Regions from separate parts of the Bradyrhizobium sp. A11 genome, predicted to be linked through region 1. Evidence: riboswitches for the same ligand, from Rfam matches in the RefSeq annotation. Region 1 holds a riboswitch; the other holds the start of a gene.
What was found. Region 1 has a riboswitch for cobalamin ahead of WI560_RS10855 (TonB-dependent receptor). Riboswitches for the same ligand answer to the same signal wherever they lie in the genome.

Region 1 (8,491 bases):
CTTGTTCCTGCTGTTCGGTGCTGCGCCGGCGGCCTTCGGCCTCGCGTTCGGCCTGCTGCTTCAGGGCGTGTTGCTCGAGCCGGTCGATCTGCCGCAATACGGTATGAACGTCACGACGCTGCTGGTGCCGCTGTTCGCGATCCAGGCGATCGCCACGCGGATCATTCCGCGCAACACGGCCTATGTCGACCTGAAGTATCGGCAGGCATTGGCGCTGTCGACCACCTATCAGGCCGGCGTGATCGCCTGGGTGGCGTTCTGGGCGCTCTATGGCTCCGGCTTTGCGATGAGCAACCTCGCCAGCATCGCGACGTTTGCGGCGTCCTACGCGCTCGTGATCGTGATCGAGCCGCTGGCCGATCTCGCCGTGCTGGCGCTGGCGAAGTCGCTGCGCGGCGTCACCGCGCCCGGCCTCGTCACTCCGCGCCTGCACAACGCAGCTTAACTGAGACAAGGGGCGGCCGTCATGGCCGCCCCCACGCGCAATGCTCACGCTCTCCCTGATCGGCATCGGTTGCGGCGATCCCGCGCAGCTCACGCGCGCCGCAGTTGACGCCATCAACGCCGCCGACCTCGTCCTGATCCCGCGCAAGGGAACGGCGAAATCCGATCTCGCCGATCTCAGGCGGACGATCTGCGCGGATGTGCTCACCAGCGACACGACAGCCATCGCCGAGTTCGATCTTCCCGTGCGCGATGCTGCCGAGGCGGATTACCGCAAGGGCGTGGACGACTGGCACGATGCGGTCGCCGCGACCTGGTCCGAGACGATCGCAGATCAGCTCGGAAGCGACGGCAAGGTCGCGCTGCTGATCTGGGGCGATCCTTCGCTGTATGATTCCTCGCTGCGCATCGCGCGGCGGCTCGCTCCCTTGCCCAGAATCGAGGTCGTGCCCGGCATCACGTCGATCCAGGCGCTGTGCGCGGCCCATGCGCTGCCGCTCAACGACATCGGCGAGCCGTTCCTGGTCACGACCGGGCGACGCCTGCGCGAAGGCGGCTGGCCGCAAGGCGTCGACACCGTGGTGGTGATGCTCGACGGCGGCACGGCATTCGAATCGTTGGATCCGGCAGGAATTCACATCTATTGGGGCGCCTATCTCGGCATGCCCGATCAGATCATCATGTCCGGCGCCCTCGCCGAAACCGGCCGGCGCATCGTCGCGGCACGGCAGGAAGCGCGCGCGCGGCATGGCTGGATCATGGACAGCTATATTCTCAAGCGCAGGCGTTAAGCGAGGCAGCATGCTCCCCGAATGGGTCACCCGGAACTGCCCCGCGATCTCCGCGCTTCATCGCGAGGCGGCGATCGCGCGTCAGGCGCAGCTGACGAAGCCGACCGGCGCGCTCGGCCGGCTCGAGCAGCTCGCGATCGAGCTCGCCGGTTTGCAAGCGACCGAGCAGCCGCGCGCGGCGCGCGTGCCGATCATCGTCTTCGCGGGCGACCACGGCATCGTCGCGCAGGGCGTCTCGGCCTATCCGCAACAAGTGACCATCGCGATGATGGCGAATTTTGCCTCCGGCGGTGCTGCGATCTCGGTGCTGGCGCGCGAGCTTGGCTCGCGCCTGGAGGTGGTCGATGCCGGCACGCTGGCCAGTGAGGAGATGACGGGCATCGTCACCGACAAGCCGCGCCACGGCACCCGCGATTTCAGCGTGGAGGCCGCCCTCCTGCCTGCGGAGCTGGCGTTTGCCTTCGAGGCCGGCCGGCGTGCGGTTGCGCGGGCGGAGGCCAGCCAGCCCGATCTGTTGATCTTCGGAGAGATGGGCATCGGCAACACCACGACGTCGGCGGCGATCGCGGCGAGCCTGCTCGGCATCAGCGCCGAGGAGATCGCGGGCGGCGGCACCGGCATCGATGCGGCCGGCCGGGCGCACAAGGCGCGCATGATCGATGCGGCGATTGCACGTCAGGGCGTTGCGGGCGCGGCGCCGGAGAAGATCCTGTGTGCCGTCGGCGGGCTCGAAATCGCCGCTATCTCGGGCGCGATCATCGCGGCCGCGCAGCGCCGCATCCCCGTGCTGATCGATGGCTTCATCGTTTCGGTTGCAGCGCTTGCAGCGGAGCGGCTGAACCCGTCATGTGAGCCCTATCTGCTGCCGTCGCACCAATCGGCCGAGCAGGGCCATCGCCTGGTGCTGCGCGCTTTGAACGTGCAGCCGCTGATCAGCCTCGATCTCAGGCTCGGGGAGGGATCGGGTGCCGCCATCGCGCTGCCGCTGGTGCGGTCGGCCTGCGCGCTCCACAACGGCATGGCGACCTTTGCAGAGGCCAATGTGCCTGACAGGCCTAGCTGATCCGTTGGTTCACCGAGACGACGCGCCAGCCGGCCGCGAGCCGATCGATCCGGGTCAGCGACAGCGGCTCGATCACGAAGCGCAAGGCGGCCTGCGGCGTCAGATCGAGCGCGATGCATAGCGCGGCGCGGATGGTGCCGGAATGCACGACCAGCGTGGCGGGTCCCGCTGCGATCCGCGACAGACCGAGCCGCACGCGCGCGACCTGATCCGCAAAGCTTTCGCCGCCCGGCGGCCGTCCACCGGCCGGATCGTCCCAGAACTGCGCATAGGCCGCGCCGCCGGCGGCAGCGAGCTCGTCGTGCCGATGGCCGGTCCAGTCGCCGAAATCCTGTTCGCGGAATTCGCTGACCTGCTCCGGTTCGAGCCCCAGCGCACGCGCCGTCTCGACCGTGCGCCGCGACGGGCTGGCGTAGCTCGCAGCGTCCTGTGGCAGGCGCTGCCGCAGCGCCTCCAATTGCGCGCGATCGCGGAGATCGGCCGGCGCATCGGCGGCATGGATCGTTCCTTTGACGCCATCGACCGGCGCGTGCCGTATCAGCCAGAGGAAGGTCTCGCCTTCCATGCTCTCATCTCCAAGGAAGTTGTTCGCTGTGGCAGTAACGCCGCAACTGGCACATTGACTCCGTTGTGATGGTAATCCTAGATGCTCGCGACGGTTTCCCCGAGAGGGGATGAAAAGGGAATGCGGTGCGGGGACGTTGTCCCCCAATGCCGTGGCTGCCCCCGCAACTGTGAGCGGATAGTCCTTCGTCAGACGCCACTGGGTCCTCGGTCCCGGGAAGGCGACGAAGTGGTGATGACCCGCGAGCCAGGAGACCTGCCGTCAGCCGTGGTCACACGCGAAGATGTCGGTCGGGGAGTACAGACATTCGGCTTCATCGGACGGCTGCAAGGCCAAAGGTGAGACCTCGTTCGCTGTGACGTGCCACTGACGTCATACCGAGGTTCTGTGCCGTGTCTCCTGTTTGCATCTTACGACCACGCCGCGTCCTGCTTGCCGCCGCCGCCCTCACATCCTTGGCCGTGCTCGATCTGCCCGCCGCACAGGCGCAGCAGGTTCGCGAACCGCTGCCGCCGGTCGAGGTGTCGCCGGCCCAATCCCGCAAACCGGCCAGGTCAACCGGCCGGGAGGCGCAAAGCCCGCGCCGCGCGGCGGCGCGCAGGCCTGCCGCCGCATCCACAGCGCCCAAGCCCGTCGCCCCGGCTGCGACGGCGCCGACGCCGCTCAACACCAACGCGGTGGCCGAAAGCGCCTCGCGGCTCGGCCTGACAGTGCGGCAGACGCCCGCGACCGTCGAGGTGATCTCGGCCGAGACCATGCGCGAGCAGGGCTACCGCACCGTCTCCGACGTCGCCCAGGGCGCCGTCGGCGTCACCTCCGGCGACAATCCCGCGGAGCCTTCCGCCTTCTCGATGCGCGGCTTCACCAACAGCCAGATCAACACGCTCTACAACGGCATCAAGATCGGCCCGCAGAACATGACCTCGCGGATCATGGACACCGCCAATCTGGAGGCCGTTGAATTCCTGAAAGGCCCGGCCTCGCTGATCTCGGGCGAGGGCGCAGCCGGCGGCGCGATCAATTTCGTCACCAGGCAGCCGCACACCGGACCGATCCGGAACGAAGCCGACTTCTCCTGGGATTCCCTGAACTCGTTCCGCGCGCATTATGGCTCGGGCGGCAGCACCAACGTTCAGGGCCTCGACTACCGCTTCGACGTCAGCCGCGCCACGCTCAACGGCTTTGCCGACGACACCAACACCAGGATGCTGGATGTGTCCGGACAGCTCAACTACCGCGTCTCCGACAGCCTCAAGGTCTGGGGTGCGATCGAGTACCGCGAGGATCGTGGCAAGGCCTATTGGGGCGCGCCGCTGGTGCCGATCGCTTATAGCGGCTCGCATGCGACGAGCGAGATCGTTTCGGGCAATTACGTCTCGAACTACAACAAGACCAATCTCGGCGCGGTCACCATCGACGACCGCACCTTCAACACCAACTACAACGTCCTCGACAACCGCAATGTCGCGCAGGAAGTCTGGTTGCGCGGTGGCTTCGAGCTGAAGCTCGCGCCCGATCTCACGCTGAAAAGCCAGGCCTATGGCTATGGAGCGGAACGCAGCTGGTTCAACAACGAGGTCGAGGCGTTCAATTCGGCAACGAACCTGGTCGATCGCGAGCGCTTCTACGTCGCACACAGCCAGCGTCTCGTCGGCAACATCACCGACCTGATCTGGGACACTGACATCGCAGGCTTCGACAATCGGCTGGTCACGACATTGTCGTCGAGCTATCTCGATTTCGTCAGGCCGGGCGCGGCAAACTTCCCCGGCGATTCCGTCTCGCTGGTCGATCCCAACCGCGGCTTCTACGGCTTGCTGACGACGCAGCAACAGACGGCGCGGATCGACAACGAAGCTCTGTCGTTCGAGGACCGGCTGAAGCTGACGCATAACTTCGCGCTGATTGGCGGCCTGCGCCTCGAGCATATCGGGCTCGATCGCAACTCGACCGACTCCGCCGGGGTCGTGAAAGCGGGCTTCCCGTACACCAAGGACTGGGCGCCTGTGACAGGACGCGTCGGCTACACCTGGGAGGCCGTGCCCGGACTGACTTTCTTCAGCCAGTACGCCACCGGCGCTGACGTGTCGGCCAACAACATCTTCCTGCTCTCGCCGACCCAGCCATTGGACCTCACCACCGCGCGCACCTATGAGACCGGCGTCAAACATCTGTTCTGGGACAACAGGGCGGAGTGGTCGTTCTCGGCCTACGACATCGTGCGCAAGAACGTCTATGCCGCGGCCGGCGGGCAGGCGCTCAACATCGCCGGGCGGCAGGAGTCCAAGGGCGTCGAGCTTGCGGCGTCGTTGCGTCCGATCGAGCCGCTGCGGCTCTGGGGCAACATCGCCTATGTCGATGCGCGCTATGCCGACTATAATTTCGCCGGCGGCTCGTTCTCCGGCAACACGCCGCCGAACGTCCCGCGGATCGTCGCCAATGCCGGCGCCTCCTGGCGTTTCTTCACGCCCTGGCCGGTGGAGCTCGGCATCACCGGCCGCCATGTCGGCGACCGCTACAACACCGATGCCAATGTCGTGACGATGAAGGCCTACACCGTCGCCGACGTCTATGCCTTCGTCGACATCCCCAAGACGGTGTTTGGTGCGGTCGACCAGGCCCGCCTGACCTTCCGCGTCCGCAACATCACCGACAGGCGCTATGCGATCTGGGGCGATCCGTTCTATCCCGACCAGATCCTGCTCGGCGCACCGCGCACCTACGAGCTCTCGGCGGCGTTCAAATGGTAGGACGCTGACCGCATGATGGGCGCGGTCGTCCTGTTGCATCGCTGGCTTGGAATCGCGTTCTGCCTGCTGTTCGCGATGTGGTTTTCGACCGGCATCGTGATGCACTTCGTTCCGTTTCCGTCGTTGACGGAAGCGGAGCGCTTTGCCGGCCTCGCGCCGGTGCAGCATGCGGAGACGAGGATCTCGGTCGCCGACGCCGTCGCCGCGAGCGGAATCATCGATGCCACGCGCGTGCGGTTGGTCGAGCGGCGCGGCGGATCGGTCTATATCGTGTCGGGCCCATCGCGCGTCCGTGCGGTTCGTGCCGCCGACGGGCAGGATGCAGCTTTGATCTCCGCCGATCTCGTGCTCGCCATCGCGCAGGATCACGCCCGCCGCCGCGGGCTCGATGCCGCGCGGGCCGGGATCGTGGCACTGGCGGATTACGATCAGTGGAGCGTGCCGAACGGCCTCGACCGCCATCGACCCTTGTTTCACATCGCGCTCGGCGATGCCGCGGGAACGGAGATCTATGTCTCGTCGCGCACCGGCGAGGTCGTCCTCGATACGACGCGAGGCGAGCGCGGCTGGAATTGGGCCGGCGCTGTGCTGCACTGGATCTACCCCACGGTTCTGCGGAGCAATTGGTCGCTATGGGACCGCGTCGTCTGGACGCTGTCGCTGCTGGCCTTGCTCGCGGCTGCGCTGGGCGCGGTGCTCGGGATGGTACGGATCAGGATGCGAGATCGCCGGATCTCGACACCCTACCGCGGCTGGCATGCGCTGCATCACCTCGTTGGCCTTGCAGCAACGGTCTTCGTGTTGACCTGGATCTTCAGCGGCTGGCTTTCGATGGATCACGGCCGGCTGTTCTCGCGCGGGGAGCTGAGCCCCACCGAGGCCGGCGTGATGAACGCGGCCCCGGGCTGGACGGCGGCTCCGTCATTCGATCGACAGCCGATAGCGTCGTCGGTCCGCGAGGTTGAATGGTTCGCCTTTGGCGGCCAACTTTATCGCCGCGATCGCTCTGCCCTCGGCGTCCAGACCTTGGCCATGGCAGGGGATGCCTCCCGCGCGGAATTTCTGACTGCGCGCGAGGTCGGAGGGCTCGCGGCGCGACTTGCTACTGGATGCGGTACGCTGTCGGTCCTTGCCGGAAACGACGACTATCCCGCGCGATCGGCCGTCGCCGGAGCCCCCGTCTATCGCGTCCGCTGCGGCGATCTCTGGTTCGACATCGACGGTGCCGGCGGCCAGGTGCTGCAACGGCTGGATGCCTCGCGGCGCGCCTATCGCTGGTTCTACAGCGCGCTCCACACCCTCGATTTTCCGGTTCTGATGACGCATCCGTTTCTGCGCGATGTTCTCATCGTCGGGTTCTGTGCGCTGGGTTTGGTGTTCTCCCTGACCGGCGTCGTGATCGGCTGGCGGCGCTTGCGGCTCTCTCTGATGACCTGACCCACGCGAACCAGCCGCGATCTCGACGTGCTGCGCATGCCGGGGTGGCCCAGATCGCAATGAGATCCTGCTGGCGAAGGGCCAGTTAGTGGCATACCATTTGCTTGCCAATGAGCTCTGGTTTCACCTGCCTTTGGCCAACGATGGCCGGCAATCACGGCATTACTGGGAGGACTTCATGGATCGCAGGACCGTATTGAAGGGACTGGCTGGCGCGGGCGGTCTGGCATTGACCGGCCTCTCGGCTCCGGCCATCGCGCAGGGCGCATCGGTCCGCACGCTGCGCTTCGTGCCCCAGGCCAATCTCGCCAATTTCGATCCGATCTGGGGCACGCAATATGTCGTGCGTAATGCCGCCGCGCTGGTCTGGGACACGCTTTACGGCATCGATTCCTCGCTCCAGCCGCAGCGCCAGATGGTCGAGTCCGAGGAGACGTCCGACGACGGCAGGATCTGGACGTTCCGCTTGCGCCCCGGTCTCAAGTTCCATGACGGCGAGCCGGTGCTGGCCAAGGACGTGGTCGCGAGCCTGTCGCGCTGGGCGGCGCGCGATCCGATGGGCCTGATGATCATCGCGATCCAGCAGGAGCTGACGGCCGTCGACGACCGCACCTTCAAATGGGTCTTGAAGCAGCCCTTCCCGAAAATGCTCTATGCGCTGGCCAAGAACAACGCGCCGTGCTCCTTCATCATGCCCGAGCGCATTGCCAAGACCGACCCCTTCAAGCAGATCACAGAATATGTCGGCTCGGGTCCCATGAAGTTCGCCAAGGGCGAATGGGTGCCGGGCGCCAAGGCCGTGTTCGAGAAGTTCGCCGATTACGTGCCGCGCCAGGAGAAGGCATCCTGGCTCGCCGGTGGCAAGCAGATGATGGTCGATCGCGTGGAGTGGATCGTGATGCCGGATCCGGCCACCGCCGCGGCCGCCCTGCAGAACGGCGAGGTCGATTGGTGGGAGAACCCGATCGCCGATCTCGTGCCCGTGCTTAAGAAGAACAAGAACATCAGCGTCGATATCGGCGATCCCCTCGGCAATATCGGTTCGTTCCGCATGAACCATCTGTTCGCGCCGTTCAACGATGTGCGCGCGCGGCGCGCTGTGCTGATGGCGATGAACCAGGAAGACTACATGCGCGCGATCGTCGGCGACGATAACGCGCTGTGGAAGCCGCTGCCCGGCTTCTTCACGCCTGACACGCCTGTTTACAACGAGCTGGGCGGCGAGATCCTCAAGGGCAAGCGCGATCTCGACGCCGCCAAGAAGCTGCTCGCCGAGAGCGGCTATTCCGGCCAGCCGGTGACGTGCCTGGTCGCGCAGGACCAGCCGATCACGAAGGCGCAAGGCGACGTCACGGCCGACCTCCTCAAGAAGCTCGGCATGAATGTCGACTTCGTCGCGACCGATTGGGGCACGGTCGGCTCCCGCCGTGCGGCGAAGACG
Region 2 (8,491 bases), 810 kb from region 1:
GGCGATGCCGTGAACCTGGCCTCGCGGCTGGAAGCGGTCAACAAGGTCTACGGCACCCGCATCCTAATCTCGCAGGCCACCGCAGAGGCGATCGGATCGCGGCTCGAGCTGCGCGAGATCGATCGCCTGGCGGTCGCCGGCCAGAGCGCGCCGCAGCCGATCTTCGAGGTGATGGCGAGGGCGGGCGCGCTCACCGATGCGCAAGCCAGCCTGCGCACGCACTATGCCGAGGCGCTTGCCGCCTATCGTATCAGGCGCTTCGATGCGGCGCGCGCTGCATTCAACGCGGCCCTCGAAGCCGTTCCCGGTGACGGGCCCTCGCGCACGATGCTCGGCCGCATCGCGCAGCTCGAGGCGAGCCCGCCCGACGAGGCATGGGACGGTGCCTGGCGGCTCGACAGCAAATAGGCTGCCCGCACCGGAAAAATTGCTTCTGCTCGATAACGATGTTCGCCGTGACCTATTTCCCGGGCTTAGGTTGAATGTCCTTGAGGCGTTTGATGGGGACACGCCGATGCCAGAACTTCAGGACAGGCTGGAACGGTTTGAGACGCTCACCGCCGAATGCGAGCTGATCGCCAAGCTCGCCACCGATGGCAGCAAGCGCGAGTTCTATCTGAAGCTTTCGGAGCAATACCGTCAGTTGGCGGTCGACATGCGGCAGGCGATCGCGACCGAGGCTGCGGCCTGAGGCCGGCTGCAATCCGTTCTTAAGGTTTGGCGCGCATCCTGATGGCATGCGGGCGTCGCTGATAGGTGATGCCCGTGGTGGGAAGGCCGGGGTTCGTTGCAATGCAGCGTATCCCGTGAACGTGATTTGCCATGCCTGTTTGCCATGCCTGACAGGGGCATCCCATGCGCCTCGTTGCCGTGATCATCATCGCGCTCATGACGGCGGCCTGCGATCAGGAGCAGGACATCACCGGCTCGACGCCGCCCTGTCCCTTGCGGAACTACAGCTACAATCCCCGCGACATGAACCAGTGCGTCAACGCCTGCAAGGCATGCGATCGCGGCACGACCGTCACCTGCTCGACCTCCTGCACCCTCAAGGGCGCGCGCTGACGGCTGCCCCGGAGCTGCCTCGCGCAACCGGCGGTGCTTGGGCACCGGAACGATTCACTTGGGTTAATCATTGAAGAGGCGGCAGGACGTGGAGTCCGATGGAAATGGGTATGCTCGATCCCGGTCGATTTCTGGTGTCGTGCTCGCATTGCGAGGCCTGGCCGATGGCCGCCAATGTGAAGCGGTCGAGCTGGTCGGCGTCTCCGCATGAGGTCGGGTTCGTCTGCACGCGCTGCCGCCGCGAGGAAACCGCGATCGTCTCGGCCTCCGGCGAACTGACCCCGGTCAAGCGCGTCGATGTTCCGCCACGCGATGTCACGGCCGCCTGGGCCCAGGCGCAACGTCCGCGCGGACGGACCTGAGCGCCGCCCAACGGTCGATTGACACGCTGCCGGGGCGACACGTAAATGGCCGGCGACGGTTCTCCTCACGGAGATCAAAAGGGAATGTGGTGCGGGATGTCCCAATGCCGGGATCTATGCCAACGCCACGGCTGCCCCCGCAACTGTAAGCGGTGAATCTTTCGTCCTGTGCCACTGGGAATCTCGGTCCTGGGAAGGCGACGCAAGGTCACGACCCGCGAGCCAGGAGACCTGCCGTCAGCCGTGGTCACACGCGAAGATGTCGGTCGGGGAGTACAGACATTGGCTTCATCGGAGCAGTCCGCCGCTCTGCCGTGAAACCTCGTTCGCTGTGACGTGCCACTGACGTCATACCGAGGTTACAACAATGTCCCGTCTCGTTTCTGCCGCCCGGCGCCTCAGCGCCGGCCTGCTCGCGTCCGTCTCGCTCCATTCGCTCGATCTATCCTCCGCCTTCGCCCAGCAGGGGCTTGCCGAGCAATTGCCGCCGATCGAGGTGAGCAAGCCCGCCGATCAGAACCGCACGCGGGCGAGGGCGACCGGTGAGGGCGAGGCGACGCGGCCGCGACGCACCGCGAACGTTGCGCCGCCAGGCGATGGCACCGGCTCATCCGGCTCGGGCTCGGAGGCTGTCGCCGGCGGCGGCGGTATCGTCGGGGCCGCCACGACCGTGATCACGGCCGCGGATATCGCGCATTCGCCGTCGCAGGCGCTTGCCGAGATCATCGCCACGCAGGTGCCGGGAGCCCAGATCACGACGTTCTATGGCGGCCAGATCGGCGCCAAGACCAGCGTGGACCTGCGCGGCTTCGGCGCCTTTGCCACCGCCAACACGCTGGTGCTGGTCAACGGCCGGCGGCTCAACGACGTCGACATGGCGCAGGTGGACCTCTCCACCATCCCGCTCAATTCCATCGAGCGCATCGAGATCACGCGCGGCAATTCCGGCGCGGTGCTCTACGGCGACAACGCGGTCGGCGGCGTGATCAACATCGTCACCAAGACCGGCGCCGGCGGACCGCCCGTGACTGCGCGCATCGAGGCCGGCTTCGGCTCGTTCAACACCAAACTCGGCAACGTCTCGACCGCGCTCAATTCCGGGCCATGGTCGACCTCGTTCTACGGCAATGCCGTCAGGACCGACGGCTATCGCGACAACAATCGCTATTCCCAGCAAAACGGCGTCGGCAATCTCAACTACACCACGCCAGGCCTGAGCGCGTTTCTCACCGTCACCGGCGACAATCAGGAACTGCGGCTGCCGGGCGGCCGCACCGTCGATCCCTCGATCGGCCTCGACGAGCTCAGGACCAACCGCCGAGGCACCAGCACGCCGTTCAATGCCGCCAACCAGCAGGGCTTCAGCGCGACGGCCGGGTTTACCAGGACCCTGGTCAATGGCGTCGATCTCATCGTCGACGGCGGTGTGCGCGACAAGAAGCAGCAGAGTGCGTTCTTCTCCAGCCCGACGCCGGTTCCGGCCTTCTTCACCTCGACTTATGTCGAGTCCCAACTGACGAATTGGTCGATCACGCCGCGGCTCAGCGTGAAGAGCCTGCTGCTCGGCCTGCCGTCGCAGCTGCTGACCGGCATCGATTATTACGATGCGAGCTTCGAGCAGAACCGCGGCGCCGGGCAGGGGCTCGCCGCCTGGCACAATTACGACCTGAGGCAGCAGACGGTCGCAGGTTATTTCCAGCACACATTGGGCGTGCTGCCCACGACCGACGTCTCCTACGGCGTGCGGATGCAGAACGTCCGTCTTGCGGCACGCGACAATTTCGACGCGGCGGCGCCGTTCAACGCCGATATCGGTGCGCTGCCGCTGACGAACGACGAGACCCAATACGCGCTGCATCTCGGAGCCGAGCATCGTCTCAACGACGTGGTCTCGCTGTTCGCTCGCGCCGCGCGCGCGTTCCGCACGCCTGACGTCGACGAGCGCCTGTCCTCGGGGCCGTCCTTCGATCCCCTGACTTTCGCCGCGATCCCGCAAACGTTCCAGCTCAAGACCCAGACCTCGCAGGACATCGAGGGCGGTCTGCGCATCAAGGGCGGCGGTCTGCAGCTGCAGAGCAGTCTCTATCTGATGGACCTCACCAACGAGGTCCATTTCAACCCGGTCCTGTTCTACAACACCAATCTCGACCCGACTCGGCGCTACGGCTCGGAGACCAGTCTGTCCTATCGCGTCAACGACGCCCTGCTGCTGCGCTCCGGCGTGACCTATACCCGCGCGGTCTTCCGCGAAGGCGCCTGGGCCGGCAACGACGTGCCGCTGGTGTCGCGCTATACGGCGAGTGCGGGTGTCAGCTGGAACATCTGGCAGAACTACCTGGTGCTCGATGCCACCGCGCGCTTCTGGAGCGAGCGGCGCATGGACAACGACCAGGCGGGCACCCAGAAGCCGATCCCGGCCGGCGGCACGATCGACCTCAAGCTCAGCGGCCAGGTTGAGCGCTACTTCTGGTCCTTCGGCGTCAACAATTTGCTGAATGCGCTCTACTACGACTACGCCATCGCCAGCACCTTCACGGACGGCCGCTTCAGTGCCTATCCGCTGCCCGGCCGTACCTATCTGCTCAAGGCCGGCGCCACGTTCTGACTTGGACGCACAGACGCAGGAATCGCGGAAGGCGAATGGATTCACATGCTCACGGGATGACGGAGCGGGCCAGGTGACCTGTGTCGCGCCCTGTCAATCCACCCGCGTGAAAAGATTCCACTTTACCGAAATTCGGAAATGGCGTATGTGTCGCCCATCCCGGCTCATCCAGGAGGGGCGATCTCGAGGTCGTCTTGATCGCGAGCCGGGCTTGCGGTGGACGCGGCAGCGTCGGCACGAGAGGTGCGGGCAGGGCGGGTAGTCCCTGTGAGTCCGTAACCGCGTGCAGACGAACGGCGCTGCTAGGCTTCGTCTCGCTCGTAAGTTTCCGGCTTCGTCGACTGGGCCTGGGAATACTGCGGCGACATGGCGGGCCGTGTGTACGGCAAAACCGTGTGGTCCTGGCCGTCGTTGCTACGGTCAAGCTTCCGCGGAGGTGCGAGCGAGCCTAACCGGGCAGACTGCATCATCCAATTCGCGGGGCGAGGGAGGCCAGAAGGAAAGTTCGGCTCCCGGGAGAGCACGGCATAAGCCGTCCGACCACCGCGCAGGGAAGGCCGAGTGATCGGCACCACCTGTATGCTGCTGTGCGGTTCTTCTGCGTGTGCATTTTGCGCAGCGGACCGCGGGTGCGTTGTCAGCACCCGGCCTTCCCTGTGCCCTCTTGGATTTGAGGGTGGAGACGCGAGCAAAGCTCGGGCGAATTTGAGCTGCGAGGCTGCGAAGGCGTGTCCTCTTGAAGATCTCATGTCGCCGCATTGGACCGTGTCGCTCTGGGTCCCGGCTCTGCGCCGCAACGCTTGCGCGTTGCGGCTTGTCCGGGACACGGCGGAGCGATAGAGGCCGACTCACTTTGTGTCTGTTTCTGTCATTCAGCGCCACGCTGGCGCGCCTCCCGAGTTTTGAAATCAGAGGTTGTGGATCGCCTTCCTTGCGAGGTATCCAAGTATGCCGACCCGTGTCTTCCTGGTAACGAATGTGCCGTCCACGCAACACTCATTCCGGATTTAACCGTCATCGCCGGTGGTTCGCATCACCGCCGCTTTTTGGCCACACCCGAACATGAATAAAATCACTCTAAGTTTTTGAAGGGCAGCGGCGGTCCCAAGGGGCGCCGGAAAATCCCAAGGTCGATTCAAATCTTGGCTCTGATTTTTCGGGTCTGAAAGGGTCGACCGGGGAAACTGGTTTGCGATGCGCACGAAGATTGACAAGCAGAAGCTGCCGAGCCGTCACGTGACGGAAGGCCCTGCGCGCGCGCCGCACCGGTCCTATTTCTACGCAATGGGTCTGACCACCGAGCAGATCCACCAGCCCTTCGTCGGCGTCGCGTCCTGCTGGAATGAAGCTGCACCCTGCAACATCGCGCTGATGCGCCAGGCTCAGGCGGTGAAGAAGGGCGTGGCGTCGGCCGGCGGCACCCCGCGCGAGTTCTGCACCATCACCGTGACCGACGGCATCGCCATGGGCCATGACGGCATGCGCTCGTCGCTGCCGTCGCGCGAATGCATCGCCGATTCCGTCGAACTCACCGTTCGCGGCCATGCCTATGACGCCCTGGTCGGGCTCGCCGGCTGCGACAAGTCGCTGCCCGGCATGATGATGGCGATGGTCCGTCTCAACGTGCCCTCGATCTTCATCTATGGCGGCTCGATCCTGCCCGGCACGTTCCGTGGGCAGCAGGTCACCGTGCAGGACATGTTCGAGGCGGTCGGCAAGCACTCGGTCGGTGCCATGTCGGACGAGGACCTCGACGAGATCGAGCGCGTGGCGTGCCCCTCGGCGGGCGCCTGCGGCGCGCAGTTCACCGCCAACACCATGGCGACCGTCTCCGAGGCGATCGGCCTCGCCCTGCCTTACTCGGCCGGTGCCCCGGCACCGTATGAAATCCGCGACGCGTTCTGCATGACCGCGGGCGAGAAAATCATGGACCTGATCGCGTCCAACATCCGGCCGCGCGACATCGTTACCCGCAAGGCATTGGAGAACGCGGCTGCCGTGGTCGCGGCCTCCGGCGGCTCGACCAATGCTGCGCTGCACCTGCCGGCGATCGCTCATGAGTGCGGCATCAAGTTCGACTTATTCGACGTCGCCGAAATCTTCAAAAAGACACCATATGTCGCGGATTTGAAGCCGGGCGGCCGTTATGTCGCCAAAGACATGTTTGAAGTAGGTGGCATACCGCTTCTGATGAAGACGCTGCTCGACAACGGCTTCCTGCACGGTGATTGCCTTACCGTCACGGGCCGCACGATCGCCGAAAACCTCAAGAGCGTGAAGTGGAATCCGCACCAGGACGTGGTGCACCCGGCAGACAAGCCCATCACCGTGACAGGCGGTGTGGTCGGTCTGAAGGGCAATTTGGCGCCAGAAGGTGCGATCGTGAAAGTCGCGGGAATGTCCAACCTCAGGTTCACCGGTCCGGCCAGGTGCTTCGACCGTGAGGAGGATGCGTTCGAGGCGGTCCAGAACCGCACCTACCGCGAAGGCGAAGTCATCGTGATCCGCTACGAGGGGCCCAAGGGCGGCCCCGGCATGCGGGAAATGCTCCAGACCACCGCGGCGCTGACCGGCCAGGGCATGGGCGGCAAGATCGCGCTCATCACCGACGGCCGCTTCTCCGGCGCCACCCGCGGCTTCTGCATCGGCCATGTCGGCCCGGAAGCCGCCATCGGCGGCCCGATCGGGCTGCTCGAGGACGGCGACATCATCGAGATCGACGCGGTCGCCGGTACCCTTAACGTAAAATTGAGCGACGCCGAGCTCGCCCGGCGCAAGACCAAATGGAGCGCTCGCGCGACTAACCACACGTCGGGTGCGCTCTGGAAGTATGCTCAGCAGGTTGGACCAGCGGTCGGGGGGGCAGTGACCCATCCGGGCGGCGCGCACGAGAAACAGTGCTATGCGGACATCTAGGCGTGCCATAGTTGCGTTTGTGTTGGGGGCTAGTGCGCTGGCCGCGCCGGCGCTTGCCTTCGACGGCGCTCCGGTCAACCCGAAGGACGCGACCATTCCGGTCGTGACCAACTTGCCGGGAACCGCGGCGACGGTGCGCGGCAAGATCGCGCCGCGGCCGTGCCGCAGGAGACCTCGCTCAGTGCGCTGCAATATGCGGCGGAGGGCGGCCACCCCATCGCGCAGTGGAAGCTTGGCCGCATGTACGCCAACGGCGACGGCGTCGCCCAGGACGATCTGCGCGCCTTCGAATATTTCAGCCGGATCGCTAACGCGCATGCCGAGGACAGCCCGTCGGCGCCGCAGGCGCAGATCGTGGCCAATGCCTTCGTCGCGCTCGGCCGTTACTATCTCAGCGGCATCCCGAACTCGAAGATCAAGTCGGATCCGGAGCGGGCGCGGGAGATGTTCTCCTATGCGGCGTCCTATTTCGGCAATGCCGACGCGCAATACGATCTTGCCCGGCTGTATCTGAAGACACCGGACGCCTCGCGCGAGGATTTCCGCTACGGCGCGCGCTGGCTCGGTCTCGCCGCGCAGAAGGGCCAGCACCAGGCGCAGGCGCTGCTCGGCCAGATGCTGTTCAACGGCGACCGTCTGCCGCGGCAGGCTGCCCGCGGCCTGATGTGGCTGACCCTGGCCCGTGACAGCGCGGGCACGGAAGAGACCTGGATCAAGGAAAGCTACAACCGCGCCTTCGCCAAGGCCTCCGACGACGACCGCGCCATGGCCCTGCAAATGCTGGAGCAGTGGGTGCAGGGGCGCAGGGAGTAGTCACGGTCCCGTAGGGTGGGCAAAGGCGCAAAGCAAAGCGCCGTGCCCACGATCTCGTTATGATCGGAACAGGTGGTGGGCACGCTTCGCTTTGCCCACCCTACGCAGGTGCGGCATCTCGGCGTGCGTCACGCCGCCTCCAGATCCAGATCCGCCCACACCGGCACGTGATCCGACGGCTTCTCCCAGCCGCGCACATAGCTGTCGATCCCGACATTGGCGAGCTTGTCGCTGGCCTGCGGCGACAGCAGCAGATGGTCGATCCGCAGCCCCTGGTTCTTCTGCCAGGCCCCGGCCTGGTAGTCCCAGAAGGTGTACAGCCCGCCCTCGTCGGTGACTGCCCGCAAGGCGTCGGTCAGGCCGAGGCCGAGCAGGGACTGGAAGCTCTCCCGCGTCTCGGTCTTGAACAGGGCGTCCTCGGTCCAGGCGGCCGGATTGTGCACGTCGCGGGCGTTCGGGATGACGTTGAAGTCGCCGGCGAGGATCAGCGGCTCCTCGGTCTTGAGGCGCTCCTTCGAATAGTCAAGAAGCCGCGACATCCATTTGAGCTTGTAGGGATATTTCTCGGTCCCGACCGGGTTGCCGTTGGGCAGATAGAGGCAGGCGATGCGCAGCACGCCCGACTTGAGCGTCACCACGCCTTCGAGGAAGCGGGCATGAGCATCCTCGTCGTCGCCGGCAAGCCCCGACTTGGTCTCGTCGAAACGGAGCTTGGAGAGCAGGGCGACGC

Region 2: another riboswitch for cobalamin. It lies ahead of WI560_RS14605 (TonB-dependent receptor); the one in region 1 lies ahead of WI560_RS10855 (TonB-dependent receptor).

Annotation. Positions count from the first base shown of each region.
Region 1 covers NZ_CP149509.1:2,356,979-2,365,469, forward strand. The annotation lists gene WI560_RS10835 (energy-coupling factor ABC transporter permease) at 1-445, shown strand, start outside; gene cobF (precorrin-6A synthase (deacetylating)) at 486-1,235, shown strand; gene cobT (nicotinate-nucleotide--dimethylbenzimidazole phosphoribosyltransferase) at 1,246-2,298, shown strand; gene WI560_RS10850 (histidine phosphatase family protein) at 2,291-2,863, opposite strand; cobalamin riboswitch at 2,938-3,141, shown strand; gene WI560_RS10855 (TonB-dependent receptor) at 3,256-5,613, shown strand; gene WI560_RS10860 (PepSY domain-containing protein) at 5,626-7,050, shown strand; gene WI560_RS10865 (ABC transporter substrate-binding protein) at 7,229-8,491, shown strand, end outside.
Region 2 covers NZ_CP149509.1:3,167,865-3,176,355, forward strand. The annotation lists gene WI560_RS14585 (adenylate/guanylate cyclase domain-containing protein) at 1-408, shown strand, start outside; gene WI560_RS14590 (hypothetical protein) at 515-691, shown strand; gene WI560_RS14595 (hypothetical protein) at 856-1,065, shown strand; gene WI560_RS14600 (hypothetical protein) at 1,164-1,427, shown strand; cobalamin riboswitch at 1,467-1,681, shown strand; gene WI560_RS14605 (TonB-dependent receptor) at 1,795-4,032, shown strand; gene ilvD (dihydroxy-acid dehydratase) at 5,227-6,948, shown strand; partial or broken gene WI560_RS14615 (tetratricopeptide repeat protein) at 6,935-7,761, shown strand; gene xth (exodeoxyribonuclease III) at 7,890-8,491, opposite strand, start outside.